One region of the Parageobacillus galactosidasius genome, then DNA from elsewhere that is predicted to be linked to it. Evidence: a T-box and tRNA genes for the amino acid it is inferred to sense, from the RefSeq annotation. Region 1 holds a T-box; the other holds one or more tRNA genes.
The links. The T-box of region 1 lies ahead of pheS (phenylalanine--tRNA ligase subunit alpha). A T-box ahead of a tRNA ligase gene usually reads a tRNA of that ligase, here a tRNA-Phe.

Region 1 (11,870 bases):
ACTTCATTGATGCGCTCTTTGGTGACCCCTTTTGTCATGCGCGCATAATGTAGCAGATTTTGGTATCCGGTTAAAAATTTATACATCTCCGGATTTTCGACAATAGCGCCGACATGCTGAATCGCTTTTTCAAAGTCTTTTTGAATACTGATTCCATTGATCAGCACTTCGCCGCTGGTAATTCCCATCAGTCCGACAATCATGCGAATCGTTGTTGTTTTTCCGGCTCCGTTCGGCCCAAGAAATCCAAACACTTCCCCTGGAAATACCTCGAGCGACAAATCATGGATAATTGTTTTCTTGCCAATATCTTTTCTGACATTTTTCAATTGCAAAAGCGGATTCATGGTTATTCCTCTCCCTTATAAATTTTTTTCAGCCGGTTTACTACACTATCGCGGCTTGTTTCTCTTAATTCATCGACGCGGACGCGCTCCGCCACTTTTCCATCGCGGAGGAAAATCGCCTCATCCAGCAATGGTTCGACTTCATCGATTTCATGCATCGTCATCACCATCGTCTGCCGTTCTAGATCGACAAATGAAATCAGTCCTTTGACAATGGATTCGCGCACCATCGGATCAAGGCCGGACAGCGGTTCATCCATCAATAAAATCGGCGCTTCCCGCGCTAACGTAAAAGCGATTTTCGCGCGGCCGCGTCCACCTTTGGACAGCTGTCTTAGCTTTTTGTCAGGCTGGATTTCCATAAACTCTAAAATGTCATACGCTTTTTCTGTGCGGAAATCACTAAATTGCGAAGCGTAAAACTCCAGCATATCCTGAACCGTAAAGCTGTCATAATAGACGTCCAATTCCGATAAATACGCGACTTTGCTGCTGATTTTTCTCGTTGCTTCCATCCCATCTACCAGCACTTTTCCTTTCGTAGGAAAAACGAGTCCGGCAATCAATTTCAAAAAAGTCGATTTGCCGCTGCCATTGGCGCCAAGGACGCCGATGATTTTTCCTTTCTCCAAGCTTAGAGAAACATCATCGAGCGCCGTAACGCTGCCAAACTTTTTTGTCACATGCTCAAATTGAATCATTGCTCTCCCCCCTGTAGTTTTTCAATGAGGTAATCATATCGTCCAGCGTAAATCCCAGCTCTGTCATGTTCCGTATAAAATCAGCCACAATATCCCGCTTTAGCTGTTCACGCAACCGTTCGATGACTTCCACATTTTCCGTGACAAACGTTCCTTGACCGCGCCGCGTTTCCACAATCCCCATCCTCTCCAGTTCACTATATGTGCGCTGTATCGTATTCGGATTCACTCCTGTTTCCACTGCCATCTCGCGGACAGACGGCAGCTTATCTCCCGCCTTCCATTCATTTCGTACAATCTTTTTATTTATTTTTTCCATTATTTGTATATAAATAGGTTTCGTTGTATCAAACTCTTCTACCACGATGCTTACACCTCAACTTTTCTGTCAATTAACCAAATAGAAGCGCAAAATACGAGAACAGCCATAATACCGTAAAAAACGCCTGCTCCTATTGATATAGTTTCAATCTTTTGGATCATTATCCAGCCCTCAGTCGCATTGTGCTCGAACGTAATCCCCGGCACTGCTATTTTTTCCCATCCCGTTAACCATTCGAATATGTTTGTTTTCATAAACTGCGAAAATAGCCAGCCTAACAGAAAATAAATAAGCGCAACGATCAGCCCCGAGAGTTTTGGAATCATTTGTTTACAGATGAGGTAAATCACCCAATAAAACAAACACAAGACCGCCATATGGACAGATAGCAGCACAATAGACAGAACCGCCAGCACACCGCTTTGGATAAAAAGCTCATGATTCCACATTTCCTCATGGAAATACCTCTCTTTTATTCCAAGCGATGCAATGTAGGTAAATAGCACTGAAACAAACAGGGAAACAAGCAGGCTGCCAAACGCGATCAGCAGTTTGGCGCTTACCAATCGAAATACCGGCTGCGGGGTGTGAAGCCATAAATGAAGCCGCTTCGTTTCTGTTTGCAAGCTGAGAGCCATAAATATCAACATATAAAAAGCATGCAAGCATGTGACAATCAATGATGGAACAAACATCGCTATCGGCTCATCGTATTTTAGAGCGAATAAATATGCCACTATATTAACGGCGATCACGATTCCAACCGTAGTCCATATCCACAGTTTCGAGATGCGCCATTCTTTTTTTAATAAGCCAATCCACGGATTCATTCTTATCCCTCCAATAACAGTGAATTAGTGTTCTAGTTAGATAGTACACTAGTTCAAAATAAAACGTCAACCAATTTTTTACGGCAACAAGACACATTTTCGCCTCTTCATTCGTAATACCATACCCGTTTGTTCAAGTATAAAACAGAAACGCTACCTTCGCTGCTACATGAAACTCCTCTCTTTGCAAAAAATCCCCCGCCTTATGTTTCCGCATAAGACGAGGGATTCTATTTATCCGCGCAATGTCGCGCCGAATTGCTGTTCCACTGCTTGGATCACTTTTTCATGAACGGCGGTTACTTCTTCGTCTGTTAATGTGCGTTCCGGATCATAATAACGGAGCGAGAAGGCGATCGATTTTTTGCCGTCTGGGAGGCGGTCACCCTGGTAGACGTCGAAAATGGATACTTCTTTTAATAGCTCGCCGCCCGCTTCGATAATCGCTTTTTGCAGCTCGCCGGCGACAACGTTTTCATCGACGACAAGGGCGATATCGCGGGTGATCGACGGGAAGCGCGGAATCGGCGAGTAGCGAATATCCTCGACTTCCGCGTTTAATAAGTCGGTCAAGGCAAGTTCAAAGACATATGTTTCTTTTAAATCATATTCTTTTTGCACGACCGGATGGAGCTGACCGACAAACCCAATCGTCTTGCCATCTAGCAAAATATGAGCGGTGCGTCCCGGATGCATATGCTCGCGTTTCGCTTGTTTATATTCAATGCGGTTCGTTAAGCCTAGCAATTCGAACAATCCGTCTAAAATGCCCTTGGCTACATAGAAATCAACCGCTTTTTTCTCGCTCTGCCATAAGTGGGCATGCCATACGCCTGTTAAGACTCCAGCGAGACGTTCTTTTTCACTTGGCAGTTCATTCTCGCCATTGGCGAGATATACCGCACCTGTTTCATAGACAGCGACGTTTTCGACTTGGCGCGCGCGGTTGTAGCTCGCTACTTCCAACAGATGAGGCAGCAAGCTTTGACGAAGGACGCTGCGCTCTTCGCTCATCGGCAGCGCCAAGCGGATCGGTTCCGCCGTTTCTAACGCGAACATCATCGCTTTTTCCTCGCTTGTCAGAGAGTACGTAATCGCTTGGAACAGGCCAACGTCTTCTAAGTAACGGCGCACTTGCCGGCGTTTTGCTTGATAAGGGGTCAATTTGCCCGGTTTTGCTTCCGCGACTGGCAAGGTTGCCGGCAGACGGTCATAGCCGTACAATCTCGCTACTTCTTCAATAATATCTTCTTCAATCGAAATATCCCGACGGCGTGATGGAACGGTAATCGTAAATGTTCCGTTATCTTCGGTAAACGCAAATTGCAAGTTCGTTAAAATCGTTGCGACTTCGTCTTTCGTAATCATCGTGCCGAGCACGCGGTTAATGCGGTCCAACGTAATGGTGACCGTCACTTCTTTCTCTTTTAACGTATTGACTTCAACAACGCCGCCAACCACTTCACCGCCAGCGTACTCTGCCATTAACGCGGCGGCGCGGTCGAGTGCTTCTTTTGTCCGTGCCGGGTCAATGCCTTTTTCAAAGCGCGTGCTTGCTTCACTGCGCAAGCCGTGATCTTTCGATGCTTTGCGAATGACAGGGCTCGTGAAATAAGCCGATTCGATAAACACCGTTGTAGTGTCATCTCGTACTTCGGAATTCGCACCGCCCATGACGCCAGCCAACGCCACTGGCTCCGTACCGTTTGTAATCACAAGGTGGTCTTCCGTTAACGTACGCTTCGTATCATCCAATGTGACAATTGTTTCACCTGCTTTCGCGCGGCGGACAACAATCTCCTTCGAACCGAGACGGTCATAGTCAAACGCATGAAGCGGCTGGCCGTACTCCAGCAAAATGTAGTTCGTAATATCGACCACGTTGTTATGCGGACGGATTCCTGCCGCCATCAGGCGCGTTTGCATCCAAAGCGGCGATGGGCCGATTTTCACGTTTTTCACAATGCGTCCTGCATATAATGGATTGTCTTGGGGCGCATCGACGCGCACAGAAATATAATCATGGACATTTTCGTTATTTTCTTGAAGCTCAATGGTTGGAAGTTTCACGTCTCTCCCTAAAATCGCCGCCACTTCATATGCGACGCCAATCATGCTTAAGCAATCGGCGCGGTTTGGCGTAAGTCCAAGTTCTAACACTTCATCGTCTAAATTTAATAATTCCAATGCATCGGCGCCAACCGGTGCGTCGCTTGGAAAGACGAAAATGCCATCAGCGTACTCTTTCGGAACTAATTTTGATTCAACACCGAGCTCTTGCAAGGAACAAATCATGCCGTTTGATTCTTCTCCGCGCAGTTTTGCCCGTTTAATTTTCAAATTGCCTGGCAAAACTGCACCGACTTTCGCAACCGCTACTTTTTGCCCTTTGGCGACATTTGGGGCACCGCAAATAATTTGCACCGGCTCGCCTTCTCCGATATCAACGAGACATTTGCTCAATTTATCGGCGTTTGGATGTTGTTCGCGCTCAAGCACATGTCCAACGACAACGCCTTTTGCCCCTTTATTCAATACTTCCACACTTTCGACTTCAATGCCGCTTTTGGTGATGAGGTCGGCTAGTTCTTTTGCTGTTATTCCCGTAAGGTCTACATATTCTTGCAGCCATTTATAAGAAACAAACATCGGTCAAACCTCCCTTTTACACACGATGGAATTGTTGTAAGAAACGAATGTCATTTTGATAGAAATGGCGGATGTCATCAATGCCGTATTTGAGCATCGCGATGCGCTCTGGTCCCATGCCGAACGCGAAACCAGTATATTTTTTCGAATCAAATCCGGCCATTTCTAATACGTTTGGATGGACCATGCCGGCGCCTAAAATTTCAATCCATCCTGTCCCTTTACATACGCTGCAGCCATGTCCGCCGCAATGGAAACAAGATACATCGACTTCGACTGACGGCTCGGTGAATGGGAAAAAGCTTGGACGGAAGCGGATTTCGCGGTCTTTGCCAAACATTTTGCGGGCAAACTCGCGCAGCGTTCCTTTCAGGTCGCTCATGCGAATGTTTTCATCGACAACAAGCCCTTCGATTTGCGTAAATTGATGCGAGTGAGTCGCATCATCGTTGTCGCGGCGGTACACTTTTCCCGGGCAAATGATTTTCACCGGACCGCGCCCTTGATGTTTTTCCATCGTGCGCGCCTGCACCGGTGACGTATGGGTACGAAGCAAAATTTCTTCCGTGATGTAAAATGAATCTTGCATATCGCGCGCCGGGTGGCCTTTTGGCAAGTTCAACGCTTCAAAATTGTAGTAGTCTTTCTCGACTTCTGGTCCTTCGGCAATCGTATAGCCCATGCCGATGAATAAGTCTTCGATTTCTTCAATGACGCGCGTGAGCGGATGATGATTTCCTCTTCTGACCGGACGGCCTGGAAGCGTGACATCAATCGCTTCCGCTGCTAATTTTTTCTCGACTTCCTCTTGTTCGAGCTTTGCTTGCTTTGCTTCTAACGCGCTTTGAATCGCCTGGCGCACTTCGTTGGCAAGCGCGCCTATTACCGGACGCTCTTCTGGCGATAATGCCCCCATGCCGCGGAGCACTTCGGTAATCGGGCCTTTCTTGCCAAGATAAGCGACACGCACCTCATTGAGTGCTTTCAAGTCACTGGCTTGTTCAATTTTTTCAAGCGCTTCCTGTTGAAGCTGCTGCAACCGTTCTTTCATGGAAAATTCCTCCTTTTCTTCAATCAAATAAACGAAATGCTTCTTCTACTGCCCATGCTTGATGCTCATGAAGCAACACTTTTCGAATATCTTTACGTGAAATCCACACTAGTATGTTCTATAAAAAAACTCGCCCCTTGCCATAAGGGACGAGTGCACTCGCGGTACCACCCTTGTTAACAGCGCAAAAAGGCGCTGTTCGCTTCATTGTGATAACGGCATAGGCCGGAACACCTTTACATTCCGCAAGCGCGGAATGGTCCCGGTGTCAACTCCAGAGGTGAATTCACTTGCTTCTACCATAAAAACGCTCCCAGTCTACGGCGTTTTCTCCCTGGATGGCGAGTGGCAAGCTACTCTTCTCTTTCATCGTTGTTTTCTATATTTCCCTATTTTTATATTATCTTTATATCCCGTATGTTCCGATAAATAATGCTGTATTATATTATAAGCAAACAGCGAACATCGCGCAACACACACAATCTATATGAAAACAGCCTATGCTTTTGCGTCTTGTAAATGATAAAGCAAAATCCCGGCAGCGACGGCAACATTTAACGACTCGGCCTGTCCATAAATCGGAATGTATAAATTTTTCGTCGTCATTTGCAGCAATTTCTTATGAACCCCGCTTCCTTCATTGCCGACAAGCAAGGCAAACGGACGCGCCGGTTTGATATGACGATAATCTTCCCCATTTTCCAGCGCTGTTCCGTAAATCGCGACATTTTTTTCGCACAGACGCTCGATCCATTCACGGAGATTTCCGCGAATAATCGGCAGATGAAAAAGCGAACCTTGGGTAGCGCGGATGACTTTCGGATTATACAAGTCAGCGCATCCTTCGCCAAGAATAACGGCATCGATTCCAGCCGCATCGGCGGTGCGGATCATTGTGCCGATGTTGCCCGGGTCTTGTACGGCGTCAATCAGAAGCACATTCGCCTGCGTCCAGTCTATATCGCCATAGGAAAACTGTTCGCATACGGCCGCGATTCCTTGCGGCGTTTCCGTATCACTGATCGCTTTCATCACTTCTTCCGTCACGATCGTTACAGGAAGGTGGCCCGCATTCCAGCTTGGCGGAATCTCCTTTTTTTCGTCAACAATCAGTTCAACAAGAGGCGCATGGCTCTTTAGCGCTTCTTCGACTAAATGAAAACCTTCAATTAGAAATAACCCCATTTTTTCCCGGCCTTTTTTCGTGAGCAGTTTTTTCCATTCTTTCACTTGCGGATTTTTGGTGGACTGGATTCGTTTCAACGTTCACTTCCCCTTTACGCCCCAATGCTTGGCAATAAACTCATCGCGTCCTGATGCGGCGCGGTCTTCTTTATAATGCTTTGGGTTTTTCTTATGGTAGTTTTGGTGATATTCCTCGGCCGGATAAAACTTTGTTGCCGGCAAAATCTTCGTGACGATCGGCTTGGAAAACTTCCCGCTTTCCTCAAGCGCCCGTTTTGATGCTTCCGCTTTTTGCCGCTGCTCTTCATTATGGTAAAAGATCGCTGTCCGATATTGCGGGCCGCGGTCATGAAACTGTCCGCCGTCATCGGTCGGATCAATTTGGCACCAATACAGTTCAAGCAATCGTTCGTATGGAAAAACGTTTGGATCAAATGTAATCTGCACCGCTTCGTAATGCCCTGTCGTTCCCGTTTTCACTTGTTCATATGTCGGGTTTTCGACATGTCCGCCCGTATAGCCGGAAACAATGCCGTATATTCCATCGAGTTCTTCAAATGGAGTGACCATGCACCAAAAACAGCCTCCGGCAAATGTTGCTTTTTCCATGTTTCTCTCTCCTCCATGTAAAATCGTATTTTTCATTATAGCAAAAATTACAGCGATCAAACACCAAACAAAACAAATCAAATCAACAAACAATTTGTTTTCATTTTTGCATTTCTCATACATATTCAGAAAAATTCCCGTTAAAAATAAGCTTGTACTATATATAGAGGGGTGAATGGAATGGATTTAAACTTGCGCCATGCAGTTATACAAAATATCGCCAATAACACGAAGGAGCAATTGGAAGATACGATTGTTGATGCGATTCAGCGTGGAGAGGAAAAATATTTGCCGGGGCTCGGCGTCCTCTTTGAAGAGATTTGGAAACATTCGAGCGAGCAACAAAAAGAGGAAATGCTTACAACACTGGAACAAGCAGTCAAACAACATGCATAAAAGGGAAGTTTTTTCGCTTCCCTTTCCTCCTTCACCGCTATCATTCGAATCCGTTTATAATCCGCAATCCATACGCCATCCCTAACTCAGACACAAACGATAACTTTTCATCATATGTATCCGCATTCCATACATTCACAGAAACCAATTTCTCTTCCCCCCTAAGTTTGTTATGCTAATATATGTTTTTTCATTCCCGCATCTCTATCTTTCACGAGAACATCTGCCGGAAGCCCACTGCTTTAGCTGTGGGAGGAAGGCGGGGTTTATATTTTCAGTATATATTGAATTTTTCGTTCAATATAAGTACACTGGATTTAGAAAGGTAGGTGAATCAAGAATGCTCTGCACTCTCAAGATTAAATTAATGCCAACTCTTGAACAGTTTCATGCGCTGCTGGAAACAATGAAACGGTTTAACCAAGCATGCAACTATATTAGCGAGATTGCTTTTCGCTCCAGAACCTTTTCCAAAACGAAAATCCAGCGGCTTTGACAGACCGTCAAGGGATCAGTTTTGTTGTCGAGCTTGTGGGTACGCTGCCCCTGCCGACAACGTGGCTGCGGAAAACATCCGCAGGGCTGCTGTCAACCAGCCGAACGCGGCAGCCAATTAGGCTAGTTGCAAGCCCACGGCTTTAGCCGTTGGGTAGTTGACTTCTGTAATCCCTTCGCTAAAAAGAAAAGCCGACATTGATTTGCCGGCTTCTCTTCGCTGATCATTCGAATGTAATTTGTTTAACTTTTTCCGCGTCTAAACGCTTGATGACTTCGACAAGCAGCTTCACGGTATTTTCATAGTCATCGCGGTGCAAAATCGCAGCATGAGAATGGATGTAGCGCGTTGGAATCGTAATCGTCAGCGATGGAACTCCGCTTGCCGTCAAATGGATTGCGCCGGCGTCGGTGCCGCCTCCTGGCATTGCATCAAAATGATACGGAATGTCGAGTTCTTCGGCAACATCGATGACAAATTCGCGCAAACCGCGATGCGATACCATTGTTGCATCGTATAAGACGATGTGCGGTCCTGCACCAAGCTTGCCCATCGCTTCTTTTTCTGAAACCCCTGGCGTATCGCCGGCAATGCCGACGTCCACAGCAAAAGCGATATCCGGCTGAATGGAATGCGCCGCTGTTCTCGCTCCGCGCAAACCGACTTCTTCTTGCACCGTTCCAACACCGTACACGATGTTTGGATGACCCGTATCTTTCAGTTGTTTTAACACGTCGATCGCAACCGCACAGCCGATGCGGTTGTCCCATGCTTTCGCAAGCAGCATTTTTTCATTATTCAACACGGTAAATTCAAAATACGGAACGATCGAATCACCCGGGCGAACGCCCCATTCCATTGCTTCTTCACGGCTTGTCGCTCCGATGTCGATGAACATATCTTTGATTTCAACCGGTTTTTTTCGCGCTTCCGGAGGCAAAATATGCGGCGGCTTCGAGCCAATCACACCTGTAATTTCGCCTTTTTTCGTTAAAATCGTCACGCGTTGAGCCAGCATCACTTGTCCCCACCAGCCGCCCAACGTTTGAAAGCGGATAAATCCTTTCTCATCGATTTGCGTCACCATGAAACCAACTTCGTCTAAATGCCCAGCGACCATAATTTTCGGGCTGTCGCTATCGCCTTTCTTTTTCGCAATCAAGCTGCCAAGACCGTCTGTCGTTACTTCATCGGCATAAGGAGCTATGTACTTTTTCATCACTTCGCGCGCTTCCCGTTCGTTTCCTGGAACGGCTTTCGCGTCCGTCAATTCTTTGAGCATCGTTAATGTTTCATCTAGCTTTGCCATTATGAAACCCCTTTCTTTTTTCATCCTCATTATTATACACGAAACAACAGGAATGTACAAAATTGGTTAATAATTCTGATTTTGCCGCTCATGATTAACTTGATTTTTTTGTTTATAGGCTTGTTCGATTTCTTCCATAGAAAAGCCTAGCTGGCCGCCAAGCAGCAAATACTCGGTAAACAGTCGGTTATAGCTTTGCCGTGATTTCGTTTTTCTAAACTCATCCGCCGCTCGAAAAACAACGAGAAATTGCTCGACAAGTGGCAAAGTAGCCAATTGCGGCGGAATCTCGGAATATAGAAAATCACACTCCAAGCCGAGCGATAAAATAAAATGAAGGCCATCGACGTATTCTTCGAGCACCTTTTCTCGCGGAGACGGCGGCTTCACACTCCAAAATTTGAAACAGCGTGTTTCATTCGCAAGTTCGCCAATTTCGACAAGTAAAGCAAGTATTTTTTTATCAAACAAATCTTCCTCCTGTAATCCGTGTTGCGCTTCAATGCGCTCATCCAACTGCCGCTGCAGCGAGTAAAGTGACGATAAATCCATATTTTTCTCCTCCTATAAGTAAAAAATAATACATGTCATTGCTTCGATGGCAGCAATAAGCGGCAATCCGTAACGAAAGGAACGATGTTTCGTTTTGTGGCGGAACAAATGCATGCCAACGGTTGTGCCGATCGCGCCGCCAATGATAGAAATGAACCAGATCGTACTTTCGGCAATGCGCCATTTTCGATGCTTCGCTTTATATTTGTCAGCTGCCATCGTGAAAAAACCGATGAGATTGATGAACACAATATATTGTACCATGTTGATTTTTCCTTTCTATAAAAAATGGCCATCCCCATAAGCGAGAATGGCCATTGCTTCATTCATTATTGAAGTTTGCTTTTTGCAAGTTCTGCAAGTTGTGCAAACGCAGCTTGGTCGTTTACCGCCAAGTCTGCTAACATTTTGCGGTTTACTTCTACACCCGCTAATTTCAAACCGTGCATAAAACGGCTGTACGAAAGACCGTGCATGCGTGCTGCTGCGTTGATGCGCGTAATCCAAAGTTTGCGGAAATCGCGTTTCCGTTGACGACGGTCGCGATACGCGTACATTAACGATTTCATTACTTGTTGGTTTGCGACTCTATATAAAGCATGTTTCGCTCCGAAATAACCTTTTGCTAATTTCAGCACTTTTTTGCGACGTCTGCGCGTTACCGTTCCACCTTTAACACGTGGCATATATATTCCCTCCTATATGTCTCCATTATTTCAAGTTGTCAAGCAATTGACGAATGCGTTTAAAGTCGCCAGGAGATACAAGCGTTGCTTTGCGAAGTTTACGTTTTTGTTTTTGCGTTTTGCTTGCAAATAAGTGGCTTGTATAAGCATGACCGCGTTTTAATTTACCAGTACCAGTCTTTTTAAAACGCTTTGCAGCGCCACGATGAGTTTTCATTTTTGGCATAGGGTGTTCCTCCTCACTCGATTATTTGTCATTTTTCGGTGCCAGTACTAAAAACATGCTGCGTCCGTCCATTTTTGGCGCAGTTTCGACAACGCCGATATCCGAACATGCTTCGGAGAATCGCTCTAATACGCGTTGACCGATTTCTTTATGCGTAATCGCCCGTCCTTTAAAGCGAATCGTCGCTTTTACTTTGTCGCCTTTTTCAAGGAACTTGCGCGCGTTGCGGAGCTTTGTATTGAAGTCGTGCTCCTCAATCGTTGGACTTAAGCGAATCTCTTTGACGTTGATGACTTTTTGTTTTTTACGCGCTTCTTTTTCTTTCTTTTGCTGTTCAAAGCGGAATTTGCCGTAATCCATGATGCGGCATACCGGCGGTTTCGCATTTGGTGCTACAAGAACTAAATCAAGATTTAATCTTGCAGCAATTTCAAGCGCCTCTTGTCGAGATTTAATTCCTAATTGTTCACCTTTTGGGTCAATTAAACGGACTTCGCGTGCACGAATATTT
Region 2 (11,870 bases), on a different contig from region 1:
ACAAGTTCATCTTCTGATTGGATGATAGGTTGGAATTTGGCTTTCCAATAGCGATGAATGGTTAATTTTTCACCGATTTTTTTCTTCATATAGTGACCCGGCTCCAACTTTCGAATGCCAACAGACATCGTCATCGGTTCAGGTACATATTGGAATGTTAAATAATGCTGCAGTGAATCATAGTCTAATAAATCATTTTTAAGAGCGAGCAAAATACTTTTCTTCTCGGAAGCAAAAAACGTACGGTCGCCCTGTTCCATGTAGAAAAATGGTTTTATGCCAAACGGGTCACGTGCCGCAAAAATCGTTCTCTCTTGTTTGTCCCAGATGACGAAAGCAAACATACCTCGAAGCTTTTCTACAGCTTTTTCTTTTTCAGCACTATAAAGAGCAATAATGACTTCTGTATCGGAATGAGTAGTAAATTTATATCCCTTTGCAAGCAATTCTTCTCTCAATTCCACATAGTTGTAGATTTCCCCATTAAATATGATCCAATATCGTTCATTTTCATAGGACAATGGCTGGTGCCCTGTCTCAAGATCAATAATACTCAAGCGTCGAAATCCAAAATTCACGTATTCATCAAAAAAATAACCACCATCGTCAGGACCGCGATGAGTAATGATATCATTCATTTCTTGAAACGTTTCTTTCCATTTTTCATCGACGATTCTTGGATGATCATGAATACAACCAATAAAACCGCACATGATATTGCTATTCCCCCACTTTATCAAATTTAAATTTTATAGATTGTATCAAGACTTGGGTTAGCAAAATATAATACTGTAGATGAGCATTTTTCATTACAATAATTTCCATGGTTAGAGAGACAAACAGGGTACCCCTTACGCGATACGGAGCTGTTTTTTGATCACATCAATGGGAATATCTTGCTTTGCAGCGTCATAAAAACACCCGAAGTCGGTGAGGTAACCCGTAAGGGAGCCAGCCGCCGAAGGTGGGGCAAGTGATTGGGGTGAAGTCGTAACAAGGTAGCCGTACCGGAAGGTGCGGCTGGATCACCTCCTTTCTAAGGATGATACGAAAAGCGAAGGCGACTGGTTAGCCCCGACAGGCGCTGGAGGGCTCGCGAGGAGGCTGTTGCCGCCGCAGCGAGACCGAAGCGGCCCGAGGGGCTAGGAGCCGAAGCTAGACAGTACGAAAAGCGGAAGCGCCGCGATCAGCTCTCGAAGCCAAATGTTCTTCACCCGCTGAAGTGCTTGCACTTCGAGGGGGAAGGTTATTTGGCACAAGAGAGCTAGGCGCTGGAGCTAGACAGTACGAAAAGCGGAAGCGGCTGCCCTTATGGGCTAGTCGGAAGTGGGCGCTTCGGGTTTGTTCAGTTTTGAGGGAACATGTTTATGTTCTCTTCAATCAATCCGTTTTGCGCCTGCGTCTACCAGCGGATTCAAGGAAGCTGGATTCCTCGGCGCAAGGCAGCAGAGAAGTTGATTCAAGGCAGTAGCCTTGTTCAGTTTTGAGGGAGCATTCTACTCCTTCAAGTGCTTTGTGTCTGCGTCTGCTAGTAAATTCGAGGAAGCAGGATTCCTCGACACAAGGCTGCAAGGAAGCATACTCAAGTAGTCGCCTTGCGCCTGCGTCTATGAGCAGATGCAGGAAATGAGTTGGTTCCTTGAAAACTAGATAACCGAGAAGAAAAGCGGAGGCGCCGCGATTAGCCCCGATAGGCGCTGGAGGGCCTGCGAGGAGGCTATTGCCGCCACGGCAGGACCGAAGCGACCGTGAGGGGCTAGGCGCCGAAGCTAGACATAGGAAGAAGCCGAGAAGCGAAGGCGGCAAGCATGAAGCTGTTTTCGCATGGTTAAGTTAGAAAGGGCGCACGGTGGATGCCTTGGCACTAGGAGCCGATGAAGGACGGGGCAAACGCCGAAACGCTTCGGGGAGCTGTAAGCAAGCGTTGATCCGGAGAGCTCGCGAGGAGGCTGTTGCCGCCGCAGCGAGACCGAAGCGGCCCGAGGGGCTAGGAGCCGAAGCTAGACAGTACGAAAAGCGGAAGCGCCGCGATCAGCTCTCGAAGCCAAATGTTCTTCACCCGCAGAAGTGCTTGCACTTCGAGGGGGAAGGTTATTTGGCACAAGAGAGCTAGGCGCTGGAGCTAGACAGCAGAAAGGCGAAGGACGCTTCGGGTTTGTTCAGTTTTGAGGGAACATGTTTATGTTTTCTTCAATCAATCCGTTTTGCGCCTGCGTCTACCAGCGGATTCAAGGAAGCTGGATTCCTCGGCGCAAGGCAGCAGAGAAGTTGATTCAAGGCAGTAGCCTTGTTCAGTTTTGAGGGAGCATTTTACTCCTTCAAGTGTTTTGTGTCTGCGTCTGCTAGTGAATTCGAGGAAGCAGGATTCCTCGACACAAGGTTGCAAGGAAGCATACTCAAGTAGTCGCCTTGCGCCTGCGCCTATGAGCGGATGCAGGAAATAAGTTGGTTCCTTGAAAACTAGATAACCGAGAAGAAAAGCGGAGGCGCCGCGGTTAGCCCCGATAGGCGCTGGAGGGCCTGCGAGGAGGCTATTGCCGCCATGGCAGGACCGAAGCGACCGTGAGGGGCTAGGCGCCGAAGCTAGACAAAGGAAGAAGCCGAGAAGCGAAGGCGGCAAGCATGAAGCTGTTTTCGCATGGTTAAGTTAGAAAGGGCGCACGGTGGATGCCTTGGCACTAGGAGCCGATGAAGGACGGGGCAAACGCCGAAACGCTTCGGGGAGCTGTAAGCAAGCGTTGATCCGGAGAACAAGTAGTCAGAGCCCGTTCATGGGTGATGGCGTGCCTTTTGTAGAATGAACCGGCGAGTTACGATGACGTGCGAGGTTAAGTCGAAGAGACGGAGCCGCAGCGAAAGCGAGTCTGAATAGGGCGTTAAGTACGTTCCCAAGGCTAAATACTCCCTAGTGACCGATAGTGAACCAGTACCGTGAGGGAAAGGTGAAAAGCACCCCGGAAGGGGAGTGAAAGAGAACCTGAAACCGTGTGCCTACAAGTAGTCAGAGCCCGTTCATGGGTGATGGCGTGCCTTTTGTAGAATGAACCGGCGAGTTACGATGACGTGCGAGGTTAAGTCGAAGAGACGGAGCCGCAGCGAAAGCGAGTCTGAATAGGGCGTCAAAGCCGCTGGATTTTCGTTTTGGAAAAGGTTCTGGAGCGAAAAGCAATCTCGCTAATATAGTTGCATGCTTGGTTAAACCGTTTCATTGTTTCCAGCAGCGCATGAAACTGTTCAAGAGTTGGCATTAATTTAATCTTGAGAGTGCAGAGCATTCTTGATTCACCTACCTTTCTAAATCCAGTGTACTTATATTGAACGAAAAATTCAATATATACTGAAAATATAAACCCCGCCTTCCTCCCACAGCTAAAGCAGTGGGCTTCCGGCGGATGTTCTCGTGAATGAACAGGAAAACACAAACGAAAAAGCTCGTCCTCATTAACTTAAAATAAATACGAAAAAGGAAAAAAGGGGAATAGTTTCCATACCCGTCAAGTTTAGCGGTATAAAATTTTTAAGACGATACTCGTGTTCATCCCCGCAGTGAGTGATGGGGATCACATCCATTATTGGGCATACCAAATACCCCTCCAGAAGAGGGGTATTTGGTATTTATATCCATATCTAATTCTACCATATCTCTAATTTCGTTAAGATATCTGATGCCGTTTCTTCCCCTTTCCTTCGACCTTTCTTGGCATGTTTTCGTAACTTGGGACCATGGGGTCGCAGGTTCGAATCCTGTCTTCCCGATTTAGAAAATATGGGGCCTTAGCTCAGCTGGGAGAGCGCCTGCTTTGCACGCAGGAGGTCATCGGTTCGATCCCGATAGGCTCCACCAGTAATAATAAAGAATTTGGCGGCGTAGCTCAGCTGGCTAGAGCGTACGGTTCATACCCGTGAGGTCGGGGGTTCGATCCCCTCCGCCGCCATTGAAATGGACCTTTAGCTCAGCTGGTTAGAGCAGACGGCTCATAACCGTCCGGTCGTAGGTTCGAATCCTACAAGGTCCACCATGTTCTTTAATATGATGGAGGAGTACCCAAGTCTGGCTGAAGGGGTCGGTCTTGAAAACCGAGAGGCGCCGCAAGGCGCGCGGGGGTTCGAATCCCTCCTCCTCCGCCATACATCGTTACTCGTTACTATAGTATATCGCCGCGGGGTGGAGCAGTCCGGTAGCTCGTCGGGCTCATAACCCGAAGGTCGCAGGTTCAAATCCTGCCCCCGCAACCAATATTGGTCCCGTAGTGTAGTGGTTAACATGCCTGCCTGTCACGCAGGAGATCGCGGGTTCGAGTCCCGTCGGGACCGCCACAATGAACTAAGTATATGGATCGGTAACGATGAATGATACTTCCATGAATATGCTGCGAGTTGTCCTGACGCATCTAACATTGCTGAATAAGCTAGAAGAGGAAAGGACAAGACAACACAGAATATTAAGATAATAAAATGGCTCGGTAGCTCAGTCGGTAGAGCAAAGGACTGAAAATCCTTGTGTCGGCGGTTCGATTCCGTCCCGAGCCACCACTCACTCTTAAGTTTTTCTGTCTGATGTGCCGGCTTAGCTCAATTGGTAGAGCAACTGACTTGTAATCAGTAGGTTGCGGGTTCAAGTCCTGCAGCCGGCATCAGATTGTGGCGACTATGGCGAAGTGGTTAACGCACCAGATTGTGGCTCTGGCATGCGTGGGTTCGATTCCCACTAGTCGCCCCATGTTATGCGGGTGTAGTTTAGTGGTAAAACCTCAGCCTTCCAAGCTGATGTCGTGGGTTCGATTCCCATCACCCGCTTCTTGGGCCTATAGCTCAGCTGGTTAGAGCGCACGCCTGATAAGCGTGAGGTCGGTGGTTCAAGTCCACTTAGGCCCACCATATTGCATATTATCTGATAGTGAGTTAAACTAATATTAGACTTGCTTTATTCCGCAATAGCTCAGCGACAAGCACTACATCGATGAGTTCACTGCGAGTTGCCTCGATGCATCCATCATCTTTGAGTTTGCTAGCAGAGGAAGAGGCAACGAAAACCAAATGAAAACTAGAAGGTTTGTATCTTTTGTCCCGACGCATCTTGCTTCTGTGAATTAGCTAGAAGAGGAAGGGATAAAGATAATTTCGTATATGATTAATGCCATTCTCTTTATTCCGCAATAGCTCAGCGGTAGAGCAACCGGCTGTTAACCGGTAGGTCGTAGGTTCGAATCCTACTTGCGGAGCCATACGGAGAAGTACCCAAGTGGCTGAAGGGGACGGTTTGCTAAACCGTTAGGTCGCAATTTTGCGGCGCGCGGGTTCAAATCCCGCCTTCTCCGCCATTCAATGTGGCCCGTTGGTCAAGTGGTTAAGACACCGCCCTTTCACGGCGGTAACACGGGTTCGAATCCCGTACGGGTCATAAAAGCACCAGTTACGCTGGTGCTTTTGTTCTTTCCATAAAACGAAATTTGTCGAATTTTTTCGTTTTATAGTTGCAATCTAATACATCCTCTGTTATAATCAATACCGTTAACTTAATGTTGTTCATGATAAATGCGGTTTTGTATTCGGAGAATGTATACGCGGGTGTAGTTTAGTGGTAAAACCTCAGCCACGAGCAATACATCATCGAATTTGCTTCGAGTTGTCCCGACGCATTAAACACCTTGAATCGGCTAGAAGAGGAAGGGACAACGAAAAGAAGAGTTGATTGCGGGTTGCCTCGATGCATCCATCATCTTTGAGTTTGCTAGCAGAGGAAGAGGCATGACAACTGCGCGTTGTATACAGATTTAAAGAATAAAAAATAATATGCGGGTGTAGTTTAGTGGTAAAACCTCAGCCTTCCAAGCTGATGTCGTGGGTTCGATTCCCATCACCCGCTCCATCGCAAATAATGGTTATGGGGACAACGCAGTGTTTCGTTTCTTCAAAGAACGAGGCATTGCGTTTTTTATTTTTTATGTAATTTTTTACACAAGTTGAAAGACAGCATCACCTCCATGAATTTGCAAGAACATCTTTTGCATGGACTGCAACAGTTTTTCACATTGTTCTTGTTTCATAGATGGCAGTAAATAAACAATTTGAACGGCGTTTTTCGTTTCTTTTGTAACAGCTGTTCGTTGGGAATCAACAATCGGACTGCCAAATGGCCCGTGAACATCCTTTGATACGAGCTTATGAGAAAAGTTGACAGTGCGCCCGTTGATAGCGATATACTCGTCTTGGTCTGTTCCAATATCAATGGTAATCGGTCCTTCCAATTTATCTAAATCATAAATGCCAATTGGAATTTTATAATAAAGTGAAAAGAAATTGTTCACGTCGGCTGCGGAGTGGATAGTTGGGATAAAGTTTTTCTTTTGAATACGTCGATATAAGCTTTCCGACGAAGGACGATATCTGCTCGGGTCTGTTCCGATCGTTTTAAATGCCCTGCGCCATTCCGCCAGTTCAGGAATATCTGCAATCGCTGTTTCCTGCAAATCAAAGTAAATGGATTCTTGAAATAATTGGAGTCTTCCTTTTAACATTTGCGGAGAATCATCAACAACGATATGATTATAAAGTATAATCCCTACTTTAAATTGAGGTATCATTTGTTTTATTGTTTCCGCGACAACTACGTCCATCTGCTTTCACCTCGAAATTTTTTCTTTATTGTAACATAGATTCCGAATTTTAGCGAAAGGAGGGATAACGATGGATGTGGCGGCTCTAAAACAAGAGATTATTGAATATAGCAAAACGATTGGTATTGATAAAATTGGATTTGCTAGTGCTGATCCGTTTGTCGAGTTAAAAGAGCGGCTTCGTCGCCAACAAGAGTTAGGATATCAATCAGGATTCGAAGAGCCGGATATTGAAAAGAGAACCAATCCTTCCCTGCTTTTGCCAGAAGCAAAGTCTATTATTGCGATTGCCTTAGCATATCCGTCCAAAATGAAAAATGCTCCGCGTGGTACAAAAACAGAAAGACGAGGAATTTTTTGCAGGGCATCATGGGGAAAGGATTATCATTACATTTTGCGGGAACGTCTTGAAAAATTAGAAGCATTTATTTTAGAGAGAGTTCCTCAGGCTAGAGTAAAATCGATGGTAGACACGGGAGAACTGGCTGACCGTGCTGTTGCGGAACGGGCTGGAATTGGTTGGAGCGGAAAAAATTGTTCTATTATTACTCCAGAGTTTGGTTCTTATGTTTATTTAGGAGAGATGATTACCAATATTCCGTTTCCACCTGATGAACCGATTGAAAGCCGCTGTGGAACGTGTACGAAGTGTATCGATGCTTGCCCGACGGGAGCGCTCGTGCAGGGAGGACAATTGAATGCACAGAGATGCCTTTCATTTCTGACACAAACGAAAGGTTTTTTAGCTGATGAATTTCGTGATAAAATTGGAAATCGATTATATGGATGTGATACGTGCCAAATGGTTTGCCCTGAAAATAAAGGAAAAGACTTTCATCTCCATCCAGAGATGGAGCCGGACCCTGAAGTGGTAAAACCAAAATTAATTCCGCTTTTGCATATAAGCAATCGAGAATTTAAGGAAAAATTCGGTTCGATTGCTGGGGCTTGGCGTGGGAAAAAGCCGATTCAGCGAAATGCCATTTTGGCTTTAGCGCATTATAAAGATCAAACAGCCATTCCGGATTTACTAAAACTATTAAAAGAAGATAGCCGTCCGGTTATTCGCGGAACAGCGGCGTGGGCGCTTGGAAAAATTGGTGATACACGCGTTATTTCCGATTTAGAGGAAGCAAGCAAAACGGAAAAAGACCCGGAAGTTCTTGCGGAAATCGAAAAGGGACTACAATTATTGCGGTCAAATGAGGAAAAGGGAAAAAATCGCTCACCTGTCACATAAGTTAATAGCAAAAAAGAAAGCGGTGAGCGATGTGAAAAAACAGCTGCAATATTTATTAGAAAAAAGAGCTCAATTTTTTGTGTCTAAAGACGAACGCAATGTAGAAGAAGCAGTGGAAAGGAAGCAGCGGCTATTCGAGAAACGCGGCGCAGAAATTGTCCGCTGTTCCATTAATAGCCAAATTGTAAGCAAGCATGTAATGGAAACTGGGGGGAGGCTTGCTTATTTAGCTCATTATCAATTTTTAATAAAGCATGGCAGCAAGATGTACGTTGAGGAACAAGTGGAGGAAAGAAGAGCGTATTTTGAACGTGGAGAGTTAGTGAAAGATGAAAAAATAATCGTGAGCGAGGAAATGGTCCCGCCTCGTTTAGAACGTGAGATGTTAGTGGATGAAAGAATTTCATATAAATATGATCGAGCAAAGGCGGTGCGTTATGCTGAAACGTGGTGGAACAGCTACAATCCCGCGTTTCCACGGTTTAAGGTAGATTGCACGAATTTTATTTCCCAATGTTTATACGCAGGTGGAGCCCCGATGACAGGGTATCCGAATCGCGCAAAGGGATGGTGGTGCAAAAACAACAATTGGAGCTATAGTTGGGCGGTGGCACATTCTTTCCGTTGGTACTTGAGCGGAGCGCGTGTTGGATTACAAGCGGTTGAAGTATCATCGCCAGAACAATTGATGGCTGGAGATGTGATTTGTTACGACTTTGAAGGGGACGGTCGTTTTAATCACTCAACGATTGTTGTAGCGAAGGATGCGAACGGAATGCCGTTAGTGAACGCTCATACAACAAATAGCCGCATGCGCTATTGGTCATATGAAGATTCCACGGCGTATACACCTAATATTCGCTATAAGTTTTTTCATATCATTGATCGAAAATAACAATATAGTTTGAGGTGATCGATATGCCACTACATGTAGTACTATATCAACCGGAAATTCCAGCAAATACGGGGAATATTGCACGTACGTGTGCAGCAACAGATACAGCGCTTCATTTGATTCGTCCGCTCGGTTTTTCGACCGATGATAAAATGTTAAAACGCGCCGGTCTTGACTATTGGCCATATGTAAATATTTCTTATTATGATTCATTGGAAGAGTTATTTGAGAGGTATCCAAACGGAGAATTTTACTTTATCACTAAATTTGGAAAAAAATACTATGATTCTTTCGACTTTAGTGATATGGAAAAAGATCATTTTTTTGTGTTTGGACGTGAAACGACGGGATTGCCAAAAGATTTGCTTGAAGCAAATATGGATCGCTGTCTGCGCATTCCGATGAACGATAAAGTCCGTTCCTTAAATTTATCCAATACTGCAGCTATTTTAGTCTATGAAGCGTTGCGTCAGCAAAAATTTAACGGTTTATTTTAAATAAAAAACGACCTTCTGAAAAGGAGGTCGTTTTTTATGCATTAATTTTTTACACCTGGTTTATCTTCGTAGCCAGCTGTAAAGATCGCGGTTAAAAAAGCGATGATCACGCCTAATACAAGCAATGTACGCATCGCGATTCCTCCTTCACGAAATGGTTGCTTCATCTCCTTCATTATAGCGAATATGACAAGCGTTGTGAATGGCAAGTATGGGCCGTGGCAGTCAGACAAAATTTTTTTTGCGATGAATGATTCGGGACATCCTTGCATACATTGTAATAATCTTGTTGTTAAGACATCAAGGATAAGGAGGTCCTTTATGGATATTTTAAAGAAAATCGAACAATATCGGGAAGAAGAGGAACGGTTAAAATGGGAAGGTACGTTTGCAGAGTATTTAGAGATTTTAAAAGAAAAGCCATGGGTTGCTCAGTCCGCTCATTCACGCGTTTATAATATGATTAAAGATGCTGGAGTCGAAGTAGTAAATGGAAGAAAACGATATAAGTTTTTCAGCCATCAGCTATTTGGATTAGAGGAGGCGCTGGAACGTCTAGTAGAAGAATATTTTCATCCAGCGGCAAAGCGGCTTGATGTGCGCAAACGTATTTTGTTGTTGATGGGTCCTGTTGGTGGCGGAAAATCAACACTTGTTACATTGCTAAAACGGGGGTTAGAGGAGTATTCGAAGACAGAACGCGGCGCAGTGTATGCGATTAAAGGATGCCCGATGCATGAAGATCCGCTTCATTTAATCCCACCTCATTTGCGCGATGATTTTTATAAAGAGTATGGCATCCGCATTGAAGGAGAACTTTCGCCGCTGAACATGATGAGATTGGAAAAAGAATATGGCGGGCGTATTGAAGATGTAATGGTAGAGAGAATTTTCTTCTCGGAAAATAAACGGGTCGGCATTGGAACGTTCAGTCCGTCTGATCCAAAATCTCAGGATATTGCTGATCTCACGGGAAGTATCGACTTTTCAACCATCGCTGAATATGGTTCAGAATCAGATCCACGCGCCTATCGATTTGATGGTGAGTTAAACAAGGCGAACCGAGGAATTATGGAATTCCAGGAAATGTTAAAATGTGATGAAAAGTTTCTATGGCATTTGCTTTCTTTAACGCAAGAAGGAAATTTCAAAGCGGGGCGATTCGCGCTCATTAGCGCTGATGAGCTAATTATCGCCCATACGAACGAAACGGAATATCGTTCATTTATCGCGAACAAAAAGAATGAAGCGCTCCACTCGCGGATTATCGTCATGCCAATTCCATACAATTTGCGTGTGTCGGAAGAGGAGCGTATTTATGAAAAAATGATTCGGGAAAGTGATGTAGCTGATGTTCATATTGCTCCGCATACGCTTCGAATTGCCGCAATGTTTACGATTTTAACGAGATTGAAAGAATCGAAACGGCCGGATGTCGATTTAATTAAAAAAATGCGACTCTACGATGGCGAAATGGTCGAAGGATTTAATGAAGTAGATGTAGAGGAATTGAAAAAAGAACATCCGGATGAAGGAATGAGCGGCATCGATCCTCGTTACGTCATTAACCGAATTTCTTCGTGCATTATTCGCAAAGAAGTTCCATCGATTAACGCGCTAGATGTATTGCGATCCTTAAAAGAGGGGCTTGATCAGCATCCGTCTATTTCCAAAGAAGATAAAGAGCGGTATTTAAACTTTATTTCGCTTGTCCGGAAAGAATACGATGAAATCGCCAAGCAAGAAGTACAAAAGGCGTTTGTCTACTCCTATGAGGAGTCGGCGAAAACGTTGATGGACAATTATTTAGACAATGTAGAAGCGTACTGCAATAAAACGAAGCTGCGCGATCCGTTGACAGGAGAGGAAATGAATCCAGACGAAAAACTCATGCGCTCGATCGAAGAGCAAATCGGCATTTCGGAAAACGCGAAAAAGGCATTTCGTGAAGAAATTTTAATTCGTATTTCCGCCTATGCCCGAAAAGGACAGAGGTTTGATTACAACTCACATGAGCGGTTGCGGGAGGCGATTCAGAAGAAACTATTCGCTGACTTGAAAGACATTGTAAAAATCACCACTTCATCGAAAACGCCGGATGAGCAGCAATTAAAGAAAATTAATGAAGTAGTGGCACGCTTGATCGATGAATATGGCTATAATTCTACGTCAGCAAACGAATTGCTTCGCTATGTCGGCAGCTTATTAAATCGTTAGCATGCCTAATGTTAGGCATGCTTTTTTACTCAAATAGCAGTCTGGTGATGTATCAAAAAAGAAAAAGCTTATATTCTTTGTTTTGTACTTTTTTAGGCTTGTCCAACAAAAATTTACATGTTCATTTTCGTAATAATTTGTCAATTATTTCGTTTTTTTGCATAGGATAGAGTAAACAAACCGTCATTTATTCATTATGTTTGTTATGACGCCAACATAAATATATGCTTCAAGATAAAAAAGTGTGAAAACATTTTAAATGAGGAGGGGAAAAAATGAAAGGAAACTTTGTTATATCGAAAGAAGACTGGTCCCTCCATCGGAAAGGACATGACGATCAAAAACGACATGAAGAAAAAGTAAAAGAAGCAATTAAAAACAATTTGCCAGATTTAATTACAGAA

Region 2: it has a tRNA-Phe gene. The T-box ahead of pheS (phenylalanine--tRNA ligase subunit alpha) is inferred to sense a tRNA for this amino acid. The anticodon was not compared.

Annotation. Positions count from the first base shown of each region.
Region 1 is NZ_NDYL01000002.1:1,249,441-1,261,310, forward strand. Features, by position in the region: gene B9L23_RS15870 (ABC transporter ATP-binding protein) at 1-347, opposite strand, end outside; gene B9L23_RS15875 (ABC transporter ATP-binding protein) at 350-1,048, opposite strand; gene B9L23_RS15880 (GntR family transcriptional regulator) at 1,035-1,412, opposite strand; gene B9L23_RS15885 (hypothetical protein) at 1,418-2,200, opposite strand; gene pheT (phenylalanine--tRNA ligase subunit beta) at 2,435-4,849, opposite strand; gene pheS (phenylalanine--tRNA ligase subunit alpha) at 4,866-5,900, opposite strand; T-box leader at 6,043-6,279, opposite strand; gene B9L23_RS15905 (TrmH family RNA methyltransferase) at 6,399-7,163, opposite strand; gene msrA (peptide-methionine (S)-S-oxide reductase MsrA) at 7,167-7,694, opposite strand; gene sspI (small acid-soluble spore protein SspI) at 7,875-8,090, shown strand; partial or broken gene B9L23_RS20165 (RNA-guided endonuclease TnpB family protein) at 8,431-8,583, shown strand; gene B9L23_RS15920 (M42 family metallopeptidase) at 8,810-9,895, opposite strand; gene B9L23_RS15925 (dUTP diphosphatase) at 9,962-10,447, opposite strand; gene B9L23_RS15930 (DUF1294 domain-containing protein) at 10,460-10,711, opposite strand; gene rplT (50S ribosomal protein L20) at 10,777-11,133, opposite strand; gene rpmI (50S ribosomal protein L35) at 11,159-11,359, opposite strand; gene infC (translation initiation factor IF-3) at 11,381-11,870, opposite strand, start outside.
Region 2 is NZ_NDYL01000001.1:549,580-561,449, forward strand. Features, by position in the region: gene asnB (asparagine synthase (glutamine-hydrolyzing)) at 1-713, opposite strand, end outside; partial or broken gene B9L23_RS19825 (RNA-guided endonuclease TnpB family protein) at 3,123-3,275, opposite strand; tRNA gene B9L23_RS02955 (tRNA-Ala) at 3,769-3,844, shown strand; tRNA gene B9L23_RS02960 (tRNA-Met) at 3,862-3,935, shown strand; tRNA gene B9L23_RS02965 (tRNA-Ile) at 3,943-4,019, shown strand; tRNA gene B9L23_RS02970 (tRNA-Ser) at 4,036-4,128, shown strand; tRNA gene B9L23_RS02975 (tRNA-Met) at 4,160-4,236, shown strand; tRNA gene B9L23_RS02980 (tRNA-Asp) at 4,242-4,317, shown strand; tRNA gene B9L23_RS02985 (tRNA-Phe) at 4,458-4,533, shown strand; tRNA gene B9L23_RS02990 (tRNA-Thr) at 4,562-4,634, shown strand; tRNA gene B9L23_RS02995 (tRNA-His) at 4,645-4,720, shown strand; tRNA gene B9L23_RS03000 (tRNA-Gly) at 4,727-4,797, shown strand; tRNA gene B9L23_RS03005 (tRNA-Ile) at 4,802-4,878, shown strand; tRNA gene B9L23_RS03010 (tRNA-Asn) at 5,151-5,225, shown strand; tRNA gene B9L23_RS03015 (tRNA-Ser) at 5,229-5,321, shown strand; tRNA gene B9L23_RS03020 (tRNA-Glu) at 5,330-5,401, shown strand; tRNA gene B9L23_RS03025 (tRNA-Gly) at 5,796-5,869, shown strand; gene B9L23_RS03030 (B3/B4 domain-containing protein) at 5,955-6,617, opposite strand; gene queG (tRNA epoxyqueuosine(34) reductase QueG) at 6,688-7,857, shown strand; gene B9L23_RS03040 (amidase domain-containing protein) at 7,889-8,752, shown strand; gene trmL (tRNA (uridine(34)/cytosine(34)/5-carboxymethylaminomethyluridine(34)-2'-O)-methyltransferase TrmL) at 8,776-9,249, shown strand; gene B9L23_RS03050 (PrkA family serine protein kinase) at 9,571-11,466, shown strand; gene yhbH (sporulation protein YhbH) at 11,742-11,870, shown strand, end outside.